DNA from 3 places in the Lacrimispora sp. 38-1 genome. Region 1 is predicted to be linked to each of the others. Evidence: riboswitches for the same ligand, from Rfam matches in the RefSeq annotation. Region 1 holds a riboswitch; each other region holds the start of a gene.
The links. Region 1 has a riboswitch for thiamine pyrophosphate ahead of thiC (phosphomethylpyrimidine synthase ThiC). Riboswitches for the same ligand answer to the same signal wherever they lie in the genome.
Positions count from the first base shown of each region.

Region 2: linked by a shared signal. The riboswitch ahead of thiS (sulfur carrier protein ThiS) and the one ahead of thiC (phosphomethylpyrimidine synthase ThiC) in region 1 are both predicted to bind thiamine pyrophosphate.
Region 3: linked by a shared signal. The riboswitch ahead of thiT (energy-coupled thiamine transporter ThiT) and the one ahead of thiC (phosphomethylpyrimidine synthase ThiC) in region 1 are both predicted to bind thiamine pyrophosphate.

Region 1 covers NZ_JBANEW010000066.1:25,519-33,316, reverse strand. Annotated here, with positions in the region: gene V7D18_RS19595 (glycoside hydrolase family 2 TIM barrel-domain containing protein) at 1-856, shown strand, start outside; gene V7D18_RS19590 (class I SAM-dependent methyltransferase) at 913-1,743, opposite strand; gene thiW (energy coupling factor transporter S component ThiW) at 2,039-2,590, opposite strand; gene thiC (phosphomethylpyrimidine synthase ThiC) at 2,616-3,923, opposite strand; TPP riboswitch at 4,009-4,117, opposite strand; gene trpA (tryptophan synthase subunit alpha) at 4,176-4,949, opposite strand; gene trpB (tryptophan synthase subunit beta) at 4,942-6,126, opposite strand; gene V7D18_RS19565 (phosphoribosylanthranilate isomerase) at 6,072-6,755, opposite strand; gene trpC (indole-3-glycerol phosphate synthase TrpC) at 6,742-7,548, opposite strand; gene trpD (anthranilate phosphoribosyltransferase) at 7,545-7,798, opposite strand, start outside.
Region 2 covers NZ_JBANEW010000099.1:249,875-257,672, reverse strand. Annotated here, with positions in the region: gene thiH (2-iminoacetate synthase ThiH) at 1-954, opposite strand, end outside; gene V7D18_RS26825 (thiazole synthase) at 966-1,739, opposite strand; gene thiF (thiamine biosynthesis protein ThiF) at 1,763-2,404, opposite strand; gene thiS (sulfur carrier protein ThiS) at 2,406-2,600, opposite strand; TPP riboswitch at 2,657-2,776, opposite strand; gene V7D18_RS26810 (GNAT family N-acetyltransferase) at 3,471-3,899, opposite strand; gene V7D18_RS26805 (hypothetical protein) at 4,173-4,418, shown strand; gene V7D18_RS26800 (PHP domain-containing protein) at 4,982-5,764, shown strand; gene V7D18_RS26795 (DNA/RNA non-specific endonuclease) at 6,229-7,798, shown strand, end outside.
Region 3 covers NZ_JBANEW010000055.1:143,409-151,206, forward strand. Annotated here, with positions in the region: gene V7D18_RS14805 (alpha/beta hydrolase) at 1-729, opposite strand, end outside; gene V7D18_RS14810 (DUF6320 domain-containing protein) at 760-2,616, opposite strand; gene V7D18_RS14815 (response regulator transcription factor) at 2,688-3,386, opposite strand; gene V7D18_RS14820 (helix-hairpin-helix domain-containing protein) at 3,407-4,033, opposite strand; gene V7D18_RS14825 (DMT family transporter) at 4,135-4,560, opposite strand; TPP riboswitch at 4,722-4,820, shown strand; gene thiT (energy-coupled thiamine transporter ThiT) at 4,850-5,521, shown strand; gene V7D18_RS14835 (cation-translocating P-type ATPase) at 5,607-7,798, opposite strand, start outside.

The sequences.
Region 1 (7,798 bases):
AGACGATCGTTATATTCATATTAATGGGAAAAGCTTTTTCTACACCTACAGTAAATTGACAGGAATATTTCAGAAAATGAACTTTGAAAACCATTCCATTCTGGAACGTCCTATGGAAATTAATATCTGGAGAGCACCTACGGATAATGACAGTGATATTAAAAGTAAATGGATGGAGGCTCACTATCACCGTGCTTCTTCCAGAGGGTATGAAACCAGATGGGAAGAAAAAGAAGGCTGCCTTGAAATATCCACTGTGATGTCTATGGTAGCAGCACCCATTCAGCGGATTTTAATGATTGATGCGTTATGGACGATCGGAGCAGATGGCGCTTTAAGCGGAAAGCTGGATGTAAAGAGAGATAAGGAGTTTCCGGAACTTCCACGGTTTGGTCTCAGACTGTTCCTTTCAAAACAGATGGATCAGGTGACCTATTTCGGACTTGGCCCTGTCGAAAACTATATAGATAAGAAAAATGCCAGCTATCATGGTCTGTTTTCTTCCAGCGTAAAAGAAATGCATGAGGACTATTTAAGACCACAGGAAAACGGAAGCCGCAGTGATTGTGACTTTGTAACCATAGAGGGAGGCAGTCTGTCACTCACTGTTGCAGCTCATAAGGCATTCTCTTTCCATGCATCAGAATATACACAGGAGGAACTGACGGAAAAAGCCCATAATTATGAATTGATTCCTTCCGGCTTTACAGAATTCTGTGTGGACTACCGGCAGAACGGAATGGGATCGGAAAGCTGCGGACCGGAACTCCGGAAAGAATATATGTTTGAGGAAGAAGAATTTACATTTGAGTTTAAGATGGTGCCCGGAAGTAACCGGAACGGTTCCATGAAATAAATTCGAAATACGAAAATATGGAAGACAGGGGAGATGCATAAGCACCTCCCCTTATACTATTTCTCTAAAATCACCGCAATTGTTGGGCTTTCCTTTTTCCATGGAGTCCCAGACACGTCTGCATATGTACCACAGACTTTAAAGCCAGATGCTTCCACCTCTTTTATCAGAGTCGCTTCTGTATAATAGGTATTCCAGAGATAGTAAACAGAAGCTCCTGTTTTTGAAATAATGACGTATTGATCCAGGGTTACATTAACAGGATACTTGCAGCATCTTTTCAATTCAGCATATTCATCCTCCCGCCAGAAACCGTTGCTTTCATGAATATCCCATATCTGTTTTTCCTGGAAACTATCGAATTCATTTAAGGAAAAAGCATCAAACAAAAATTTACCTCCTGGTTTTAAACGGTCATAAACCTGTTTTAAAACGATTTTTCTTTTCTCAGGAGAAAGAGCACCGTAATCACAGTAAATCATTACTGCAAAATCAAATGTACGGTTTAATTCAAGGGAAAGATAGTTCTGACAGGAATAATCGATGTTTAACTTTTTTTCAGCAGCTGATTTTTTTGCATAATCAATGGAACGTGAGGAAAAATCCACTCCGGTTACATTAAATCCGGATTTTGAAAAGAATTCTCCATAGATTCCGGGACCGCACCCTAAATCCAGCAGCAGGGGATAGTCTTTGGGCGGAACCGTTTTGGCAATCCATTCCGCTGATTTCCGGATAAAATCCAGCTTTCGGCTGGCACCGTCAAATTCCGGATCAAGATGGGCTTTCAGCATTTGTCTGGAAATGTATTCATCATCCCAAAAAGGAATACTGGTTTCCTGATATAATTCAGGTCGTTTTAATAAATCTTTGATTTCATACAGCATAATGAGCGCCTCCTTATAAATTGGTAAAATAATAGCCGCGGACATTACTCCGCGGCTGTTCTTAAATCGATAAAGAAAAGACTGAGAGTAAATAAAATCAAAAAGCAGGCACAAAAATAAGGCTGACAATTCAGCTTTTAATTTTCGTCTGTTCCATTGATTTTTTTACTCTTTTCCAGCTATATCCATGTCTGCGAATTTATAACATCTGATATACCGGAATTTCTTCACCTCTTTTTATTATTTTTACCTTTTAATCATATTGCAGTATACACGTTTTGTCAATCATAAACCATCAGTTAATCAGCTGGCGCAGATAGGAAAGCAGACCCAGCCTGCGAAACGTTTCTAATAAAAAGGCGGCAAACAGAGTACCGCACACTGTGCTCATAAGAAAGGGAACAACAAAGAAGAAAACTGCAACTTCCTTTCCCAGTATCAGCACTGCAACCGGATAGCTGAGAAGAGCGCCGATCAGCCCGGTTCCTGTAATTTCTCCCACATAGGCCAAAAGAAGTTTTCCGGTCTTTTTAAACAGAAGCGCACTGAGATATGCCCCCACCATGCTTCCGGGGAAAGCCAGAAGCGTTCCGGTACCGGATAAGTTTCTGATGAGAGATGAGACAAATGCCATGGCAACTCCGTAAGCAGGACCTAAAAATACCCCTGCCAGTACATTTACCAGGTGCTGAATCGGGAAACATTTGGAGGCTCCGATGGGAATGGAAAAGCCGGAGAGCGAAACGGTGAGTGCTACCAGCATTCCGCCAGCCGCCAATTTTTTTATGGTAACTCCTGCAGAGGTCTGAGTGACAGCAGCTTTATTTAAATTTGTTTTCGGATTCATGATTTTTTCTCCTTTTAAGTCAATATCATTCGTCATAGATGTTGACAATCTCTCCGTCTAAAATCCGGTTCATATTTTTCATAGCGCAGAAATTACCGCACATGGAACAGGTATCTTCTTTTTCCGGTTTGGAAGATGCACGATACCTTCTTGCTTTTTCCGGATCAATGGACAGAGCAAACATTGCTTCCCAGTCCAGCCGTTTCCTTGCATCACTCATCTGGTAATCCCATTCTTTCGCACCCTTGATGCCTTTTGCCAGATCAGCAGCATGGGCTGCAATCCGGGCAGAGATAATGCCTTCCTTCACATCATCTGCATCAGGAAGCCTTAAATGTTCCGCAGGGGTCACGTAGCAGAGGAAAGAAGCTCCGGCAGCAGCAGCTATGGCCCCTCCGATGGCTGCGGTAATGTGATCATATCCGGGAGCAATGTCAGTGACGAGAGGCCCCAGTACATAAAAAGGTGCACCCTTACAGATAGTCTGCTGGATTTTCATATTGGCGGCGATCTGGTCCAGGGGCATATGTCCTGGTCCTTCAATAATTACCTGTACATCCTTTTCCCACGCACGGCGGGTCAGTTCCCCAAGGGTAACCAGCTCTTCAATCTGGGAAATATCAGAGGCATCCGCAATGCAGCCAGGTCGGCAGGCATCTCCAAGGCTTAATGTCACATCATGTTCCCGGCAGATTTCCAGAATACGGTCATAATGCTCATAGAATGGATTTTCATTTCCAGTCATCTCCATCCAGGCAAAGATGATGGAACCGCCTCTGGATACAATATTAGTCAGGCGTTTTGCCTCTTTAAAACGGTGCGCTGTCTGCTTGTTGATGCCTACGTGAATAGTCATGAAATCCACTCCGTCAAGGGCATGCATTTCCACAATCTGAATCCATTCTTCAGAAGTTATCTCCTTAAGAGGCTTATGATAATAAACAACGGCATCGTAAATGGGCACCGTTCCAATCATGGCCGGGCATTCTCCTGTCAGCCGTTTCCTGAATTTCCTTGTATCTCCGAAGGAACTTAAATCCATAATGGATTCAGCCCCCAGTGAAACCGCATCCTCTACCTTTTTTAATTCCAGATCCATGTCATTTAAATCTCTGGAAGTTCCAAGATTTACATTGATTTTTGTTTTCAGCATGGAACCGATGGCGTTTGGCTCCAGGCAGGTATGGTGTTTGTTGGCAGGGATAACTGCCTTACCTTGTGCAATCAGCTTTATAAGCTCCTCCGGTTTAATCCCTTCTTTTTTCGCTGTGATTTCCATTTCCCGCGTCATAATGCCTTTTCTTGCGGCATCCATCTGTGTGGTGTAATTCATATGTAGTCCTCCTTCATTATTTGGAGGGATTTACGGCTCTGGACAAAAAAAGAGCCCATACCAACAGGTACAGGCCCAGATCAATACATCCGTCTCGTATAAATCCCTACGTTGGCATTACCCAAATCAGGTTATAAAGGTCGAAGTTTGATAACTTCCTCTCAGCCCGCATACGAGCTCCCTCTTGTGGCACTAGTGTAGCACCGGTCTAAATGAATGTCAAGTGGAATTTGCTTAATCAAAGTGGGAGGATCAATCAGTTATTGCAGATTTCATCTCTCTTATGTAGCTGCAGATCGGTTCCACACAGTCTTTTCCATGCATGGCAGCCAGCTTCACAATGGCGCTTCCCACGATAATACCATCTGCATATTTACTTAATTCCTTCGCCTGTTCCGGTGTGGAAATTCCAAAGCCTATGGCACAGGGAATATCTTTGGAATTCTTTACAAGAGAAACCATATCTCCGATGTCAGAGGTGATTTCCTTTCTCACACCTGTTACGCCCATGGAAGAAACACAGTAAACAAATCCCTCTGCTTCTGAAGCAATGGCCGTAATCCGTTCCTTAGAAGTGGGAGCGATCAGAGAAATTAAGTCAATCCCGTACTTTTGGCAGATGGGATGAAGTTCATTCTTTTCTTCAAAAGGCATATCTGGCACGATAAGAGCATCGATGCCGCATTCTGCCGCATTTTTAATGAAACGCTCGCTTCCATATACAAATATGGGATTAATGTAAGTCATAAATGCCAGGGGCACATTTGTTTTTTGCCGAATGCGTGTGACAGTTTCGAAAATTTTATCTGAGGTAGTGCCGGAGGCAAGGGCGCGCTGGTCAGCTTCCTGGATCACGATTCCCTCTGCAACCGGATCAGAAAAAGGAATTCCCAGTTCTATGATATCGGCACCTGCCTTAGCCATGGCAGGAACCAGCTGCTCTGTAATTGCAAGGTCCGGGTCACCGGCTGTAATAAACGGGATAAATGCTTTCCCTTTTGCAAATGCTTCACTGATTCTACTCATAGATTTCTACCCCCTTGTAACGTGCAATTGCGGCCACATCCTTGTCTCCTCGGCCGGATAAGTTAATGACGATAACCTGGTCCTTTCCCATGGAAGGTGCAACTTTTCTGGCATAAGCCACGGCATGGGCGCTTTCAATGGCTGGTATGATTCCTTCCTTCCGGGATAAATATTCAAATGCATCTACCGCCTCGTTGTCGGTAACAGGAACATAATCTGCTCTTCCGGTATCAAACAGTGCGGCGTGCTCCGGTCCGATTCCCGGATAGTCAAGTCCTGCTGAGATGGAGTAAACCGGAGCGATCTGTCCGTATTCATCCTGGCAGAAGTAGGATTTCATACCATGGAAAATACCCACGGTTCCTGTGGAGATGGTGGCAGCATTTTTATCTGTATCAATGCCGTGTCCTGCAGCCTCACAGCCCACCAGCTTAACAGAGCTGTCTCCAATAAAATCATAAAACAGGCCCATGGCATTGCTGCCTCCGCCCACACAGGCGATCAGCATGTCGGGAAGCTTTCCTTCTGCTTTTAAGATCTGCTCCCTGACTTCCTTTCCGATGATGCTCTGGAAGTCCCGCACAATGGTGGGAAATGGGTGAGGTCCCATGACGGAACCCAGAACGTAGTGGGTATCCTCCACCCGGTTGGTCCATTCCCGGAGAGTTTCATTTACCGCATCCTTTAAGGTCTGCGTACCGCTGGTAACTGGATGAACCTTTGCACCCAGAAGCTCCATACGGAATACATTTAATGCCTGGCGGTCCGTATCCTCTTTTCCCATGAAGATTTCACATTCCATCCCCATTAAGGCTGCGGCAGTAGCAGTAGCCACTCCGTGCTGGCCTGCACCGGTTTCTGCGATGACACGGGTTTTTCCCATTTTTTTTGCAAGAAGAACCTGACCAAGTGCATTGTTGATTTTGTGGGATCCGGTGTGGTTTAAATCTTCCCGTTTTAAATAAATCTTTGCACCGCCAAGATCCTCTGTCATTTTCTCTGCGTAGTAAAGCAGAGAAGGTCTTCCTGTGTAGGTTTCATGCAGTGTCTTTAACTCTGCCAGAAATTCTTCATCCTGCATACAGGCATTGTAGGCTTTCTCCAGTTCCGTCACTGCATTCATCAGCGTTTCGGGGATAAATTGTCCGCCGTGCTGTCCAAATCTTCCTTTTGACATGATTTTCCACTCCTTACTGTTTGTATGATTTTTTTTATTTTTTCCGGGTCTTTTTTGCCATTTGTTTCAGCCAGACTGCTGACATCCAGACAGAATGCTTTGGTTTTAAGAGCTTCCTCTATGTTTTCCATGCCGATTCCCCCTGCCAGAAACCAGGGTTTTTTAATCGCCGGAATCATGTTCCAGTCAAAACATTTCCCGCTTCCGCCCTGAATTCCCCTTACATAGGAGTCCAGAAGAAGATAGTCTGCAGAAAGCTTTTCCGCTTCTGAAATATCAGCCGCGGACTGGACACGGATTGCTTTAATAATGGGGACCGGACGGTCTAATCTGTTTTTCAGTTCCAGAATATCCGTCTCATGTTCCTCCCCGTGAAGCTGAATCAGCTGAATAATGTTACTTTTTACCAGGGAAATGATCTCGTCTGCCGGACTGTTTACGAAGACTCCTACAGCCGGAATTTCAGGGAGCAGATCATTTCTTAAGAATTCAGCCTGCCTGAAATTCAGCTGCCGCCTTCCTGGTGCAAAAACAAAACCTGCGTAATCCGGCTGATAGGTGTTGACGGCAATCACATCTTCTTTTCCTGTGAGGCCGCAGATTTTAATTTTCTTTTCAAAATTCATCATTGGCCGCTTTCCTCATTTCCTGAAGAATCTTTTTCTTGTCAGGAGAGCGCATCAGGCTTTCTCCGATTAAGACTCCGTTTACACCTGCCTGATACAGCCGCTTTACATCGTCGGGGGTCTGTATTCCGCTTTCAGCAATGAATGCGGTTCCTGCAGGCACAAGGCTTCTTAAACGGATGGAATTTTCAAAGTCAACCTCGAACGTCTTTAAGTTCCGGTTATTGACTCCGATCAGCCGGGCTCCTGCAGAAAGTGCGCTGTGGATTTCTTCCTCATCATGAGCTTCGACAAGAGCGCTGAGTCCAAGGCTGTCACTGATTTTTAAGTATTCTTTCAGCTGTCCGGTATTAAGAAGAGTACAGATAAGAAGAACTGCCGAGGCGCCAAGCACTTTCGCTTCCAGTATCTGATAAGGATCTACGGTAAAATCCTTTCTCAGAAGAGGAAGGGAAACAGACTTGCTGATTTCGGTTAAATATTCCCCTTTTCCCAGAAAGTATTCCGGTTCTGTCAGTACGGAAACGGCATCTGCGCCAGCTGCTTCATACTCCATGGCAATTTCCCTGTAAGGAAATTCCGGTGCAATCATCCCTTTTGAGGGAGAGGCACGCTTTACTTCGCAGATAAAGGAGATTCCGGGAGAGGTAATCACCCGCTCAAAAGAGAAATCAGATTCCCTCTGTCCTGCGTCAAAGGCACTGTATGCCATCTTTTCCATCTTACTGAGCGGAATCGTTTTTTTCGCCTCCTCCGCCCGCTTTTTTGAGGCTGCGGCCAGGGTATCAAGGATCATAAAGCCACCTCATTCACTGCTTTTACAAATTCTTCCAGTTTTGCAGCTGCTTTTCCGGAATCAATTAAGTCGGAAGCAGTCTGAATGCAGTCGGATATGGTGCAGTTGTCAATGCCAAGATAAAGACTGAGGGCGGAATTTAAAACCACAATATCCCGTTTTGGACCGCGAAGTGTTCCCTCTAAAATTTCCTTTGTAATTTTGGCATTATCGGAAGGAGTTCCGCCCAGTAAGTCGGAAAGGCTGCTGC
Region 2 (7,798 bases), on a different contig from region 1:
CTTTTCACCCACATCAATAGGATTTATTTTCTCATTATTAATGATGGGGCGAAGTCTGGGACAGGAAAGGGACATTTCTGCATGCGGGTATTTTCTTTGTAAATAATACACGTGAAGTGCACTGGCAAGTGCATCCGTACGAAAATCGGAAAGGCCCAGCAATGCAGAAAATCCTACGCCCCGCATACCGCCTCTGAGAGCTCGTTCCTGCGCATCAAAACGATAGGGCCACACCCGCTTGTGCCCATATAAATGTATGGTTTCGTATTTATCTGCATGATAGGTTTCCTGAAACACCGTTACATAGTCTGCTCCACATTGGTGGAGATACCGATACTCGTCTGTATTTACCGGATATATTTCCAATCCAACCATGCGGAAAAATCTCCGGGCCAGCTTACAGGCTTCACCAATGTAGGCCACATCACTCTGAGTACGGCTTTCTCCTGTAAGTATCAGGATTTCCTCCATACCGCTGTCTGCAATAATCTTCATTTCATGCTCAATCTGCTCCATGCTCAGCTTCATACGTCTGATATGGTTATAACAGTTAAATCCGCAATACACACAGTAGTTTTCACAATAGTTTGCAATATACAGCGGAGTAAAAAGATATACTGTATTGCCAAAGTGCCTGCTGGTTTCCAGTCTCGCTTTGCGGGCCAGCTGCTCAAGAAAGGATTCTGCCGCAGGTGATAACAGCGCTTTGAAATCTTCCAGCGAACAAATCTCATGATCCAATGCTGACATAACATCTTTTGCAGTATATTGGGAGTAGTCATAGGACTTCATCTGAGATATAACCTTTTCGCAGATACCGGATTGAATTTGTTCCATTCCAGGCAGATACTCCATGTGATTTTTGCGGCATGACGGATCCGTTTCCAGTAGATGTTTCTTCTCAAGAACGGCTTCTGACAAATACTCAGAATCAACCAAAAATTTATTTTCCATATAATGCCCCCCTAGTTATGCAGAAAACCGGTCAGAGGGTCGGAGGCAGCTGCTCCGCGTACAAGAACTCTTCCAAGACCAGAAAGATATGCCTTTCTTCCCGCATCGATTGCCTGACGAAATGCAGATGCCATCAGAGGGAGGTTCCCGGCTGTAGCAAGAGCAGTATTTGCCATAATTGCCGCGGCGCCCATTTCCATTGCCTCACAAGCCTGGGAAGGCCGGCCAATGCCGGCATCAACTATGACTGGAAGATCGATCTCATCTATTAAGATCTGAATAAACTCCCGTGTAGCGAGTCCCTTGTTGGAGCCGATGGGAGAAGCAAGCGGCATAATAGCAGCAGCACCAGCACTCACCAGATCACGAGCTGTATTCAAATCGGGATACATATAAGGCAAAACCACAAATCCTTCGTTTGCAAGAATTTCTGCGGCCTTGATGGTTTCCTGATTATCGGGCAGCAGATATTTGGAGTCCCGCATAATTTCAATCTTCACAAAGTTACCGCACCCTAATTCTCTTGCAAGCCTGGCGATTCGCACTGCTTCCCCGGCATCTCTTGCGCCGGAAGTATTGGGAAGCAGTGTGACCCCTTTCGGAATGTAATCCAGAATGTTTTCCTGTTCTTTCGTATTGGCTCGGCGAACGGCAAGGGTAATGATTTCTGCACCGGCATCCTTTACCGCTGCTTCAATCAGGCTCAGGGAATATTTTCCGGAACCCAGAATGAACCGGGAACTAAATTCCTGATCGCCAATAATCAGTTTGTCGTTTGATTGCATAATGTCTACCTTCTTTCTGTAATTCAAGCTTCATATTTTTCTGCAAGAATGCGGAGCACCATATGTGCCTGATGTGCGGCGCACAACATGACTCGTGAGGACATAAGTCCAATATTATCCTCTACATCACTAACTTCATCTCCACAGAGGTAGAAATGATCTGTAATTCTTCTGGTTCTTACAACGTTAGCGGAATCAATTCCTGCCATTCCGGAAGCGGCGATCAGATACCTTTCAGACATCTTTTCCAGCACACTGTTTACCAGCATAGCTTTAGCCTCAGCCCCATCGAAGGCCTCACAAATGATATCCGCATTACAAAGCATTTCATTAAAGTTATTCTCATCGATTTTCCTGGTATGTGTGATGACTCTTATATATGGTGCGATTTCCTTTAAGTTTGCAGCAAGAGCCTCTGTTTTGAAACAACCGGTTTGGGAAGCCTTATACTGCTGGCGGTGGAGATTAGAAACATCCACTTTATCAAAATCAATCAGAATCAGCCTGCCCACGCCTGCACGGGCAAGGGAAACAGCAATATTTGATCCAAGACCTCCAAGCCCGCAGATAGCGACAGTGGAGCTTGCGAACTTATCCTGCAAAGACTTTCCGTTCCGATTGTCAAGAGCTCTCCTCATTTCATCCATTGTAGGAATGTTGTTCATATCAACCTCCTCCTACAAAACTGACTACCTCAACAACATCACCATTTTGAAGTACTGTTTTCTCATAATGCTCTTTTGTAACGATTACTCCGTTCCATTCAACAGCAATCCGCTTGGGATTGTATCTGGTACCTGCCAGATATTCTGCCAGAGTTTTTCCTGCTGCTTCATGAAAAATGCCATTGATTTTTATCATGATTTTAATCCTCCTTAAAAAAATAGGAAGCTGCCTGATTGGCAACTTCCCATATTACTTATAAATTCAGTCGTCCCTACGTTGGCATTATCCAAATCAGGTTAATGGGTCGAAAGTCACACCTTCCTCTCAGCCTGTTTGGGTAAAAACACCCGCAAGCTCCCCGGTATTAAATTGTTATGAATAATAATACTACTATACGTGTGATTATGCAAGACAAATAAAAGGAAAAAGAGATTTATTTTGAATGCTGCATTTCCGTTCAGGTGCATCAGAGGAAGAAGCCGGGAGAGATGCAACAAGGGTAAACACCTGTGAAGATGATAAAATGGTTATTTTCTGCTTACGTTGCATTGAAATTTCACTTAACAAAGTTTCCGGGAAATCCTTTGTAACAGCAGAAGAGAATTCGTTCTGTATTTCATCAATTGCAAATTTCATACCATCATCACAATTGTGGTATTTTAACAGATCACTTAAGCTCTCCAAAGGTGCATTCTGGTACTAAATACCACACCATAGTCATGGTTTTCCCGGCTCCCTGCCTGCCGCAAAACATTTTAAGCCCAAAGGGGCGAAAAGACAACGATTCCTTGCTTTTCCAACTTTAATTTCTTACGCAGATCAATCAATTTCCACCTAAGGAATACCATAAAATGACCAAACTAAATGGCAGGAAGTTTCAGGCAGAGAAACGCAAAACAGATAAATCCTATAAACATTTTAAAAATTATCATAATACCTCCTTTAAATTTCAGTTTTCTGGATTAACTACAATAAAAAACTACCAGTTTATACTGATAGTTAGGAATTCTCTTTACATATTCAATTTTATTGGCCTTACATTATGCTCATAATATTTACTATAAATTATAACTGTTTCTTTAATGTATATAGTCTGATATCATCTGGAAAACCGTTGACTTCCCCACAAATAACATATCCTTGCTTTTGATAAAAAAGTGGAGCTTGAAAAGAATATGTCGTCAGGTGAGCAATCTGGCATCCGGAGGCTTTTGCTTGATGTTCAATTACTTCCAATAAACGTGATGCTATTTTTTGTCCTCTATAAGCTTCCTGCACCCAAAGAACCTCTATTTCTAAGGATGAGAGATAAGTAGATCCCGATACACCTCCCACAATAACTTCCTTTTCATTTCGTGCTATATTTGTAAACTCTATATTTGGTACTTTTAATTTACCGTTTGTTTTTTTCATATTGTGCTCAAGCATTCCATTTATACGAACTGAATTAAAAAACTCTTGTTCATCACAATCATTATAAATAGTTATAGACATTTTTGTCACCTCCATAAAACCAGTGTAATAATCTTTTTATAAGTAGAATATCATCAAACCTGCTAACTATCAATATTAAGTTTTCAATGTACACTAATACGTTAAATTCTAATTTAACTAATACCAAAAACCTGAAAACAAAATAGTTTATTTTCTCTTCCAGATAGCCATAAGCCGGGATAAAGAGAAACATCAAAATATGTTGGATGGTATAAGTATGCCACGGTCTTTCGAAATCATCAGGCAGTAAAGCTACAGCATGAAGATGGTAAAGTGTTTACTAATTTATACAATATTTTAGCAAAAAAAGAGAATGTTGTCTTACTCTCCAGAAGTGTTAGATTTAAAAAGACCGAATGGTGGGCACCAAGGACAAAAGAAAATAAATTTGGATTTGGCCAAGTCAATTTATGGTATCCGGCAAATAATGAAACGGATTCATCTAAAAGATATATTAGTAGAGTTGTTAAACTTATAGAAGAATATTGCGGTGAGAATTGGATTGACTGGTATGAATAAGTTGTTTTTATTTGAAAAATCAAGGAGACCATTTTTTCTATTTATAAAACGTAAGGATATTGTTTGCGTAAATTCAACAGCGTTTCATGTGGAATTTTATAAAAAGGTGCTGTATAATATACTTAATATAAATCCCCATTATCTGGACTTTCTATTATGTTGGTGCAGATAGAAAGCAGCCTGCTGGGTGGTTACGTACTGAATAAGAATTTTGTGTTATCTGGGAAATATACAGAAAAACGACAAAATAGTAGTAAATATAACCGAAAAATTACCGACAAAACTCCGGAAGTCCGGGAACCCTTATAAAGACTGGGTAGGAATGGTTTTATCGCAGATAATTTAAAAACGACAAAACCCTATAAACGACAAATCGAATAGGCATGGTTTTGTCGTTTTTGCATTAAAATATCTAGTAATGAGGCAAGCAGGAGATTAGAAAAGCGACAAAACGTAGTTTGCTAAAAGGATAAGTGGCATAAGGAATTGCCCGACTGGATATTTGAATATTTTATTTGTGAAGTTATTTTCTCTAACAAAAAATCAGATAAGGAAGTGGCAGTATGGTAGACGGTCATATTCATATTGAACGAGGAGAATATACGTATGAATGGGTAAATCAATTTGTTAACAAAGCAGTTGAAAAGCAATTAGATGAGATTTGGCTACTTGAGCATTGTTATCGGTTTGAAGAATTTGTTCCTATGTACGATTCTGTTTGTGCTTATAGCAATTATGTAGATACATGGTTTCACAGAAAAGCAGGAGTTCTGAAACTGGAAAAATATTTGTCACTAATCAAGCAAATTAGAAACAATCAATTCCCTGTTAAGATTAAGTTTGGTCTTGAGATATGCTATTTCAAAGAGTTTGAAGATTTAGTTGTAGAATTAACTAAAGATAAAGATTTTGATTTTTTGCTAGGTAGCGTTCATTTTGTTGATGATTTTGCCTTTGACCATAAGGAGGAGCATTGGAATGGAATTAATGTCGATGAAATATACCATAGATATTTTGAAACATCTGTTTCACTTGCTAAAAGTGGCATATATGACGGTATAGCTCATCCCGATGCGATTAAACTTTTTGGACATAAACCATCATATTCTCTAACAGAATACTACGCTAGTTTAGCAATGGAGCTTTCTAAAAATGATATGTACGCAGAACAAAATAGTGGAGTATTTCGACGTTGTCCTAATACAGCCACACTAGGTATGGATGAAGAAATGCTAAAAATAATGAGTAATAATAATGTCAAAATCATTACAGCATCGGATGCTCATTGCCCTGAAGATGTTGGTGATAGAATACTAGAACTTAACAATTGTTTAAGAAATAATTAGGTGCAAACTAGGTGCAACGGTGTAACCAGTATCAGAGATTGAAAACCATCCTTTCTATGTGTCTGCCAATTACATGGAACAGACTTTGACTATATCAATAAACAAAAAAACAAACTTGTAAAAGGTGTGAAAAATTTCCGACAAAACTACGGAAGTCTGGGAAGTATTGAAAACAAAGGGTTGAGAGGGTTTTGTCGCAATTATGTAAAAACGACAAAACTCCAAAAAGCGACAAAACAATTCAGTATAGTTTTGTCGCTTTTTTATTAACAATATGTAGTAATGGTGGAAAGAAAAAATTAGAAAAACTGTCTCCAATGGAATTTCAGACGCATTAGGAAGGCTTAAGAAAAGTGGACTTCTTTTTAATAATTATTTTTATATAAACGAATAATAAAAATTAATGATGGAAATAATTATGTTGTATCAAATTAATAAAAGTATAAAGGAGAAAAAACTATCCAATGTCGAATATCCATAATTTTGAAGTTAATAAAACGATTAAACTTGATAGCAGTATAGAAGAGCAATTAGCATTAAAACGATATGTTAGCAGAATGATACCGAGAGAAAATACACTTTTTAAACTACGAACTCATAATCCACTGGAAATTGATTCACCAAATCGTGTTGCAGCCAGAAAGGCAATGATCAACCCTAAAGATTTATATTCATTAGAGGCTATAGTTGGAAATAATGATATGTTTCCAATTCATTATCTGGAGAAAGGTCTTATAGCTGCTAAATCCGTATGCAGGATTATAATTAATGATCATAACGGTAGATTATTGGGGTTTGGAACTGGCTTTATGGTTTCACCCACTTTACTAATTACAAATAATCATGTCCTGCCTAATTTAGAAATTTCAGTAAATAGTATTGCTCAATTTAATTATGAACAAGATTTAAATTTTATAGAACGTAAAACTGAAAAGTTCAAATTGAGACCAGATACTTTTTTTATGACTGATGTAGAACTGGATTTTACATTAATTGCAATTGAAGAAATATCATTATCCAGTGTTAACATCAATGATTTCGGATATTTACCATTAATTAAACAAACAGGAAAAGCATTATTAGGGGAATATGTATCTATCATTCAGCATCCCAATGGTTGGTATAAATCCATTGTATTACGAGAAAATGAAATTATTGATATGTTTGATCATTTTATACATTACACAGCGGATACAAATGAGGGGTCCTCAGGTTCGGTTGTTTGTAATGATTCCTGGGAAGTGGTAGCGCTTCACCATGCGGGGATAAAAGATCCCCAAAATCCAGGAAATTATATTGCAAATGAAGGGATCCGTATTAGCAGTATTTTACAATATATAGAGCAAAATAAATATTTACTGAATGATAAACAACAAAAACTGATTGAAAATTTAGGAAAAGATATTGATGTTCAGTTAAATCAAACGACAGACGGCATTACAAATACTAATAATGAGGAAGATATTGTAGCTGAAGACTTTAGTTTAGATAGATATATTGATTTAAATGGGCATGATATAAACTTTCTTGGGGAAAATCATAAGATTCCATTGCCTAAGATACGGGCTGATTTAGAAAAGGATATCGCAGAAACCGTGAGTGGTGAGAAAATTTTAAATTACACACATTTTTCAATCATGATTAGCAAATCAAGACGCTTAGCGTTCTATACAGTTGTTGATATTGATGGAAAACAATTAAAAGAAGAAAAAAGATCCAAGTGGCGTTATGACCCAAGAATAGACCGTAAATATCAATGCGGAAATGAACTTTATAAAAACAATAAAGTGGATAGAGGCCATTTAGTCAGAAGAAGAGATCCTGTTTGGGGAGAAGATTCTTTCAATGCAAATGAAGATACATTTCATTATACGAACTGTGCTCCACAGCACGAAAAATTTAATCAAAGTACAAATTTATGGCTCGGTTTAGAAGATTATTTATTAAATATCTTTGAAGGAACCCACAAGGCCGTTGTTTTTACAGGACCAGTATTCAGAGAAAATGATATAAAATTTCGTGATGTAAAGATAC
Region 3 (7,798 bases), on a different contig from region 1:
TCCCACCTGCATGAGCACCGGAGGAAAACCGCTAAAATCCCCGAACAGCGGAGAGATATATGGTTCCAGCGGATCCGCTTCTCCGATATAGGTGGAATCATAAAGCATGTTATGGGTGGAATTGCCAAAAAGCGGATCCAGCTCATAATTAACCTGATAACTTTCTCCGCTGTTTGTTAAATCCGTCCAGGCAGACATGGTGAGAAAGCCTCCCGGAAGAGGCAGGTGGTTATCCTTTAAATAAAGGCCCAGGGCAAGACCTAAACCTCCGCCCGCCGAATCTCCTGCTATTACAATATTTTCGGGGGCATACCCCTTCTCCTGTAAAAGCCACTGGTAGGCTGAAACGGCATCCTGCAAAGCAGCCGGATAGGGATCTTCGGGAGCCACCCGGTAATCCGGAGTCAGTACATCTCCTCCGTAGCTTATCTTGGAATACCGGACTGCAAATCTCCGGTAAATATTTTTCATGGGACCGATATAACCGCCTCCGTGAAGCTGAAGAATCACGCGTCCGGTAACCACTCCCACAGGTCTTAAATACTCCATCTTTAAATGACATTTTTCTATAATTTCATATTCATATCCAGCAGGGCATACCCAGGCAGGCTCCACCGGGTTTTTTCTCAGCTCTCCGCTCTGGATTGGCTGCTTAAAAGAAGTCTCCATTACATTCTGCATCATATCTCTTACCAGATTTCCCATCACACTCACCTTTTTTCTTCTCATGTGTCATACCTCCTTTCCAGACAGCATTTTCTATATATGAAACCGCCGGATCAGCTCATTCTTTACTCTCCGGTCTCCCAAAACAATGGTTACAGCAAGAATAATCACGGTCACTGCCACTGTCACAATGGACATAAGCGGTCTGGTAATCAGCCCTGCGGCCCATAGAATAAGCGGAATAAAGCTGAAAACGGTAACTGCAATCTGATACATGAAATAACTCTGCCAGTTCATTCGGTTTACAAGAATCAAAAATACCACTGCCAGGTCCGCAAACAATATGGTACTTGGTATGCCATAGTTTACCGACCAGCCGCTGTACCCCGTTACATGATCAATGCAAAACCATACGATCTCTGCCGCTATGGTCTGCATGACAACCTTCCCTGCCAGATTGGAATGGCGCATAAAGGAATACCGGACTGTCATGACGGAATAAGCCATTAAGACGATTGCAATCACGGACCATATGGAGCCGGAATAGGTAGCAAGGTTAATAACGCCAAGAATAGCCGCTGCAAAAATCATGATTCCATAAAAAACATTGGCAATCTTTTTCATTCGTTCTTTATCATACCGGATCTGGGGATACTGACCCTTATCATCTCTGTGGTCCGGCACTCCATTGCTTTCAAGCTCTACCGGAATCCCTTCTTTCTTCAGAAAACAAAAAAACGTATCCGCAAGCCTTGTATCCTGAAAAACAGAACTGAAGGTGACGATAACCTCACCCCCGTAAGAGCAGACTCCGCATTTCATTGGCTGTCTGCGTGAAACTCCGATCATCATGGTGAAGCGTTCAATCTCTTTTGCATATTCTTCATCCATTTCGATGGGACCGATATTTGACAGTGTCATGGTATATGCCCCATTGTTCTTCCAGAATATCAGATTCAAAGCAAGCCATTTTATCACCAGAGGGGTGATGCGCAGATACCACTTCTTCTCACTGGAAACATTATAGGAAATGGTCTCCTCCATCTTCTCTTTTGTAATTTTCTCATCCATCTGGGTGCTGACCACGCTTAATATTTCCTCAAACGTGTGATTCTCTCCGGATGAAAGAAATTCCACCAGAGTCACAGCAAAAAAATTAGCCATTGTCTCAGAACCGAAAAAATTCCTTAAATTGATGGGAATGCTGATACCAATGGAATGTTCAGACGGCTTCTTTTTTAAATATTCCTGATAAATTGACCAGATCAGTGCAGCGGTTAAAAACCGGGTGATGCTGACTCCGTAACGCTTACTCACTGCCTTCATCTCTTTTAAACCTATATAGCCGTGAAGAATGTTCTCCTCATCCAGGGAGAGATATTCTCCGGTAATATGATACGCTTTTGCAGAACTGTATTTCTGTTTCCGGATCTTTTTATAATGGCGGACATAACTGTCCTCCACATTCATGGAAACATCGGAAGAAATCTTCTGGGTCGCCCTGTGACCAGTTCTTGAATCCTTTACCAGATCAAGATAGCGGTAAACCAGTGCCTTTAAGAAATTAACGGCACCCAGTCCGTCTGTGACAGCATGAAATACTTCCAGGTTGATCCGCCTGCCAAAATAAGTGACCCGGAATAAAAAAAGCTGGTTGCTGTGTGGGTCAATATACTTACAGGGGTAAGTGGTCTCCCGCTCAATGACCGGCATCCGGCTGTTGTGTTCAAAATAATACCAGAAAAAACCCCTCCGCAGTTTCACCGAAAATCCTTCAAACTGCGGCAGAACTTCCTCTAATGCTCTCTGCAAGGTTCCTGGAACCACTTCACACTTCAGCTCAGCGCTGATCCGGAACACATTACTTAAATTTTCATCGGCTATGACCGGAAAAATCTTTGCCGTATTATCAAGCCTTCTCCATCGTTCACCCTGCGGGCTTTTCTTCATCGTATCAGCACTCCTTAATTTAAGAAAAGGCGGATCTCTCCGGCTTCCCGGAAGAAATCCTCCTTTTTTCACTAGACGCGGAAATAATATCCCACACCCCATTTGGTATGCACATATTTGGGATCACTGGGGCTGGGCTCGATTTTCTCCCTCAGACGCCTTACATGAACGTCTACCGTACGGACATCGCCTGTGTCCATCGCCTTGTTTCCCCAAACATAAGTAAGCAGCTGTTCTCTGCTGTAAACCTTACTGGGATTGCAGGTTAAAAGTTCCAGAAGATCGAATTCCTTGGCCGTTAAATTGATCTCCTTATCTGCGATAAAGACCCGTCTGGCATCCCGGTCCAGTTTTAAATCACCGGCTGTCACCAGATGGCTGTCTTCCTTATGATCCCGTCTGCCCTTCTTGGCATTTCTCCGCATGATTGCCTTAATCCTGGCTTTTACCTCCAGAATATTAAAGGGCTTTGTAATATAGTCATCGGCTCCGTACTCCAGCCCGAGAATCTTATCCATATCATTGCCCTTGGCTGTCAGCATGATGATGGGCATCTCGGAAAACTCCCGGATCGCCTGACAAACTTCGTATCCATCATACTTTGGAAGCATAACGTCCAAAAGCACTACATCGTATTCCTTCTGCTTTGCCAGATTAATGGCTTCCTCACCGTCATAGGCACAGTCCACTTCCATACCGTCCTGCTCCAGACTGAATCTCATTCCTTTTACAATCAGTTTTTCGTCATCTACTACTAAAACACTTGCCATTTTGCACCTCTGTTTTCTATTTAAACCGTTATATCGTCTTTTATCTTCTGAAAGGCTGCCTCCTTAATCCCTGATATCTTCATAATATCTTCAATCTTCTGAAATCCGCCGTGACTCTCCCGGTAACGAATGATGTCATCCGCCTTTGCCTCTCCGACACCTCTTAAAGTCATCAGTTCTTCCTTACCTGCCGTGTTAAGATTCACCTTATGACTGCCTTCCGGTATATTTTTCAAGGAAGATGTTCCCTGATCCAAAAGCCTTTTGGCTTCCTCCTGATCCGGCACCTGAATCTTCATACCATCTTTGACCTGCTCTGCCATGTTTAACGTATCGGCAGCTGCATTCTCCGTAAAGCCTCCGGCCACCGCGACAGCCTGAAAAATACGGCTTCCCTCCTCCAGCTCATAGACTCCCGGAGAAACCACCTCTCCGCATATATGTACATAGCAAATACGTGACGGTTCTTCCGGTGCTTTCAGGGAATCCGAGGCCGGAGTTTCCTCCATTGAGGAAACAGGCGGCTCCTGAATAGAAACAAAAGCTTTTTCTTCCGGGTATATATGATTTCTGTTTAAGCCATAGCAGATGCTGCATATGATTACACATATAGCTATGGCTGCGATCTTAATCCTATGATAGTTCATGGAATCCTCCCTTTACAAAATTTTGCAAAAAAGGATCCCATCCTCAGCCCTTGTACCTATTCTACCTAAAGAAATAAGTAAATACAAGCACTATTTCCAAATTAGTTAAAGATTATAATGCCTATGATGGCTACAACTGCCCCAATCAGTTTTTTCCACTCAAATCCCACTTTTTCCACACCGAATAATCCAAATACCTCCACTGCATAAGCCACCACTATCTGGGATACTACTATAATCAGCGCGGCTTTAGCCGGACCCAAGGTCCCCATACTTTTTACAACTGTATAAGTAATGAATGCGCCTAGAATACCTCCGATCAGCATGTATTTGGGGTGAACCGTAAGAAGGGCTGAAATATCGTCCCTTCCTGAAAAATACCATAAAATCAGGCAGGTTAAAAAGGCGGTCAGCTGAACCCAGCCGGTGGACACCCACATACTTGTCTGTTTGGACACTCCCGTATTTAATACTCCCTGTATACTCATTAGCGCTCCTGATATCAGAGCTATGATAAAGCCTGTCATATACACAACCTCCGCATCTGTATTTTTAATCCGAAAAAATGCAATGATGCACTGCTTTACTAGGTTGTGCTTAATTTACTTTTTTATACTTATTTTTACAGGTTCAAATAGCTTGACAATCCCTTTTATTTCAGTTATACTCACACCGAAATGAAAAAATTATGACACGCTGGGGGAGCCTTAGGCTGAGAATGGTATTTACCTGACCCTTACTACTTGAACCGGATAATGCCGGCGGAAGGAAGCAATAGTAGTAGTCCCCTCCTGTGCATATAAAGGAGGTTTTTTAATGTCATTTTTTCTAACCTATTCTCAGGAATCCGGAGAATACTTCTTAAAACCAGGCGGATACGGTCTGGTGGTTGCTGCGCTTCTGGTGATTCTGCTTGGACTTCATCTGCTTACTGGCAAAAACCTGCCTACAAGACAGCTGAAAACCCGCCAGATGGTAACCTGCGCAGGCGCGATGGCACTGGCGCTGGTGGCTTCTTTCATCAAATTTGCCTCACTCCCGTTTGGAGGTTCCATCACACTGTTCTCCATGCTGTTCATCTGTCTGACCGGCTATATCTACGGCGTTAAGGCCGGAATCATGACAGGAGTGGCATACGGAATTCTTCAATTTATTGTGGAGCCATATATCTATGCCCCCGTTCAGTTCCTCCTGGACTATCCGGTTGCATTTGGATGCCTGGGACTTTCGGGATTATTTCATAATAGAAAGTATGGTCTGATTCCTGGTTATGTTACAGGTGTTTTGGGCAGATACCTCTGCCATGTTATATCCGGTTATATATTCTTTGCTTCCTATGCACCGGAAGGCATGAACCCGCTTTTATATACCTTTGGATATAACGCCACCTATATTGTTCCTGAGATGGTTGTTACTATAGTAATATTATATCTGCCTCCGGTCATCGAAGCCATCAGCCAGATGAAACGTCAGGCGGTAAATGGTTAAAGTTTAGCGGGGTACGTGCGCCCCTGAAGTCAGACATACAAGTGTAAAATACCGTCCATCCGGACGGTATTTTTCGTTGTTACACTTATTTCTTTTTATGCTTCAACCGTTTCATAATCTCCACAATCGGAATGATGGAAACGGAAATCAATATCGCTACAAGATATTCTACAAATGAAATATGCTCAAATGAAAATGCTTCTCTTAAAAACGGAACATAAATTACGGCAGTTGTCAAAACAAAGGATACCGCTAACGATGCGGTCAGAAAGTTATTCCGTGATTTTAATTGAAAGATGGATTCCTTTCTGGAACGCATATTAAAGGAATGAAACATTTCAAGAAGAGACAGGGCTAAAAATGCCATCGTCATACCATCGGAACTCTCCGCAATCTCCCATACTCCGCTTTCCATATAATGCCCGATAAAGTACGCAGCCAGAGTAAGGATCGCGATCATCCAGCCCTGAAATGCTGTTTCGGCCCCTATGCCATCGGAAAATACGCCATCTTTGGGACTTCTTGGAGCGCGTTTCATAATATCGCCTTCTTCTGCTTCCATACCAAGACCAATGGCAGGAAAACAGTCTGTAATCAGGTTAATCCACAACAGATGCACCGGCTTTAAAATTGTAAACCCTAAAAGGCTGGCGACAAATACGGCAATTACCTCTGCAAGATTTGAGGAAAGTAAAAACTGGATCGCCTTGCGGATATTATCGTAAATACGGCGTCCCTCTTCCACAGCGGCCACAATAGTCGCAAAATTGTCATCGGCCAGCACCATATCTGCAACATCTTTTGTAACATCTGTTCCGGTAATTCCCATTCCCACACCGATATCCGCTTCTTTAATGGAAGGTGCGTCGTTCACACCATCTCCTGTCATGGCAGTTACTTTGGAAAGCTTCTTCCATGTCCTGACAATACGTACCTTATGTTCCGGCTGAACTCTTGCGTAAACAGAATAATTCTTTATTGTCTTTTCCAGTTCTTCATCAGAGATCTTTTGAAGCTCAGCACCAGTAACCGCCATGCTTTCATTTTCAAGAATTCCAAGCTCTTTTGCAATGGCAACAGCTGTATCCTTATGGTCTCCGGTAATCATAATCGGCCGGATACCTGCTTCCTGGCATTCTGTAATCGCTGCTTTTACTTCAGGACGTACCGGATCGATCATTCCAGAAAGACCCAGGTACACCAGATCCTTTTCCAGTATTTCCGGCTCAACGGCCGAAGGAGCGCTGCCCCACTCTCTCATGGAACCGCACAAAACCCTGAGCGCATTATCCGCCATGCTTTTATTTGCTTTTAAAATGGCTTCACGCATTTCATCTGTCATATCAGCGATGCCGCCGCCTGTATAAACCCTGGTGCATCGTTTTAAAACCTCATCCGGCGCACCTTTTGTAAACTGTATCACTGTACCATTTGCTTTTTTATGAACCGTTGACATCATCTTTCTGACGGAATCAAAGGGTGCTTCTCCAATTCTTACATATTCCTTTGCCAGCTCCGGCTTTGACAAACCATTTTTAAATGCATCATTGACCAGGGCACATTCCGTAGGTTCTCCCACTGCCTGTGAACTGTCCATGTCCAATTCCGCATCACAGCACAGTGACATGGCAGTCATAAGAAGGGTTTCGTCAGAAGCAGAATGTTCCACAACCGTCATTTTGTTCTGTGTTAAGGTTCCCGTCTTATCCGAGCAGATAATCTGAGTACAGCCCAGTGTTTCCACTGCTGTCAGTCTTCTGATAATGGCGTGTTTCTTTGACATCTTTGTCACACCGATGGAAAGCAGAATGGTGACAACTGCCGCCAGACCTTCCGGAATTGCAGCTACCGCCAGAGAAACTGCAACCATAAAGGTATCAATGATCTGTTCTAAATGGATCCCGCTTCCAGACATGCCAATCCTTAATAAATCTATGGCAAACATAAGAGCACAGATTCCAAGAACCATGATGGACAGTACTTTGGAAAGCTGGTCTAATTTAATCTGCAGCGGAGTCTCTTCCTCTTTGGCTGTATTGAGCGCATCGGCAATATGACCGATTTCCGTTTCCATGCCGGTATAACATACTACAGCCTTTCCTCTTCCATATACGATAGTAGAACCAGTATAGACCATGTTCTTTCTGTCTGCCAGCGCAACCTCTCCTGATCCGTCTCCAACCACTTCCGTAATCTTGGATACGGATACGGATTCTCCGGTCAGCGCTGCTTCTTCCACCTTTAAGCTGGCAGATTCCAAAATCCTGGAATCAGCAG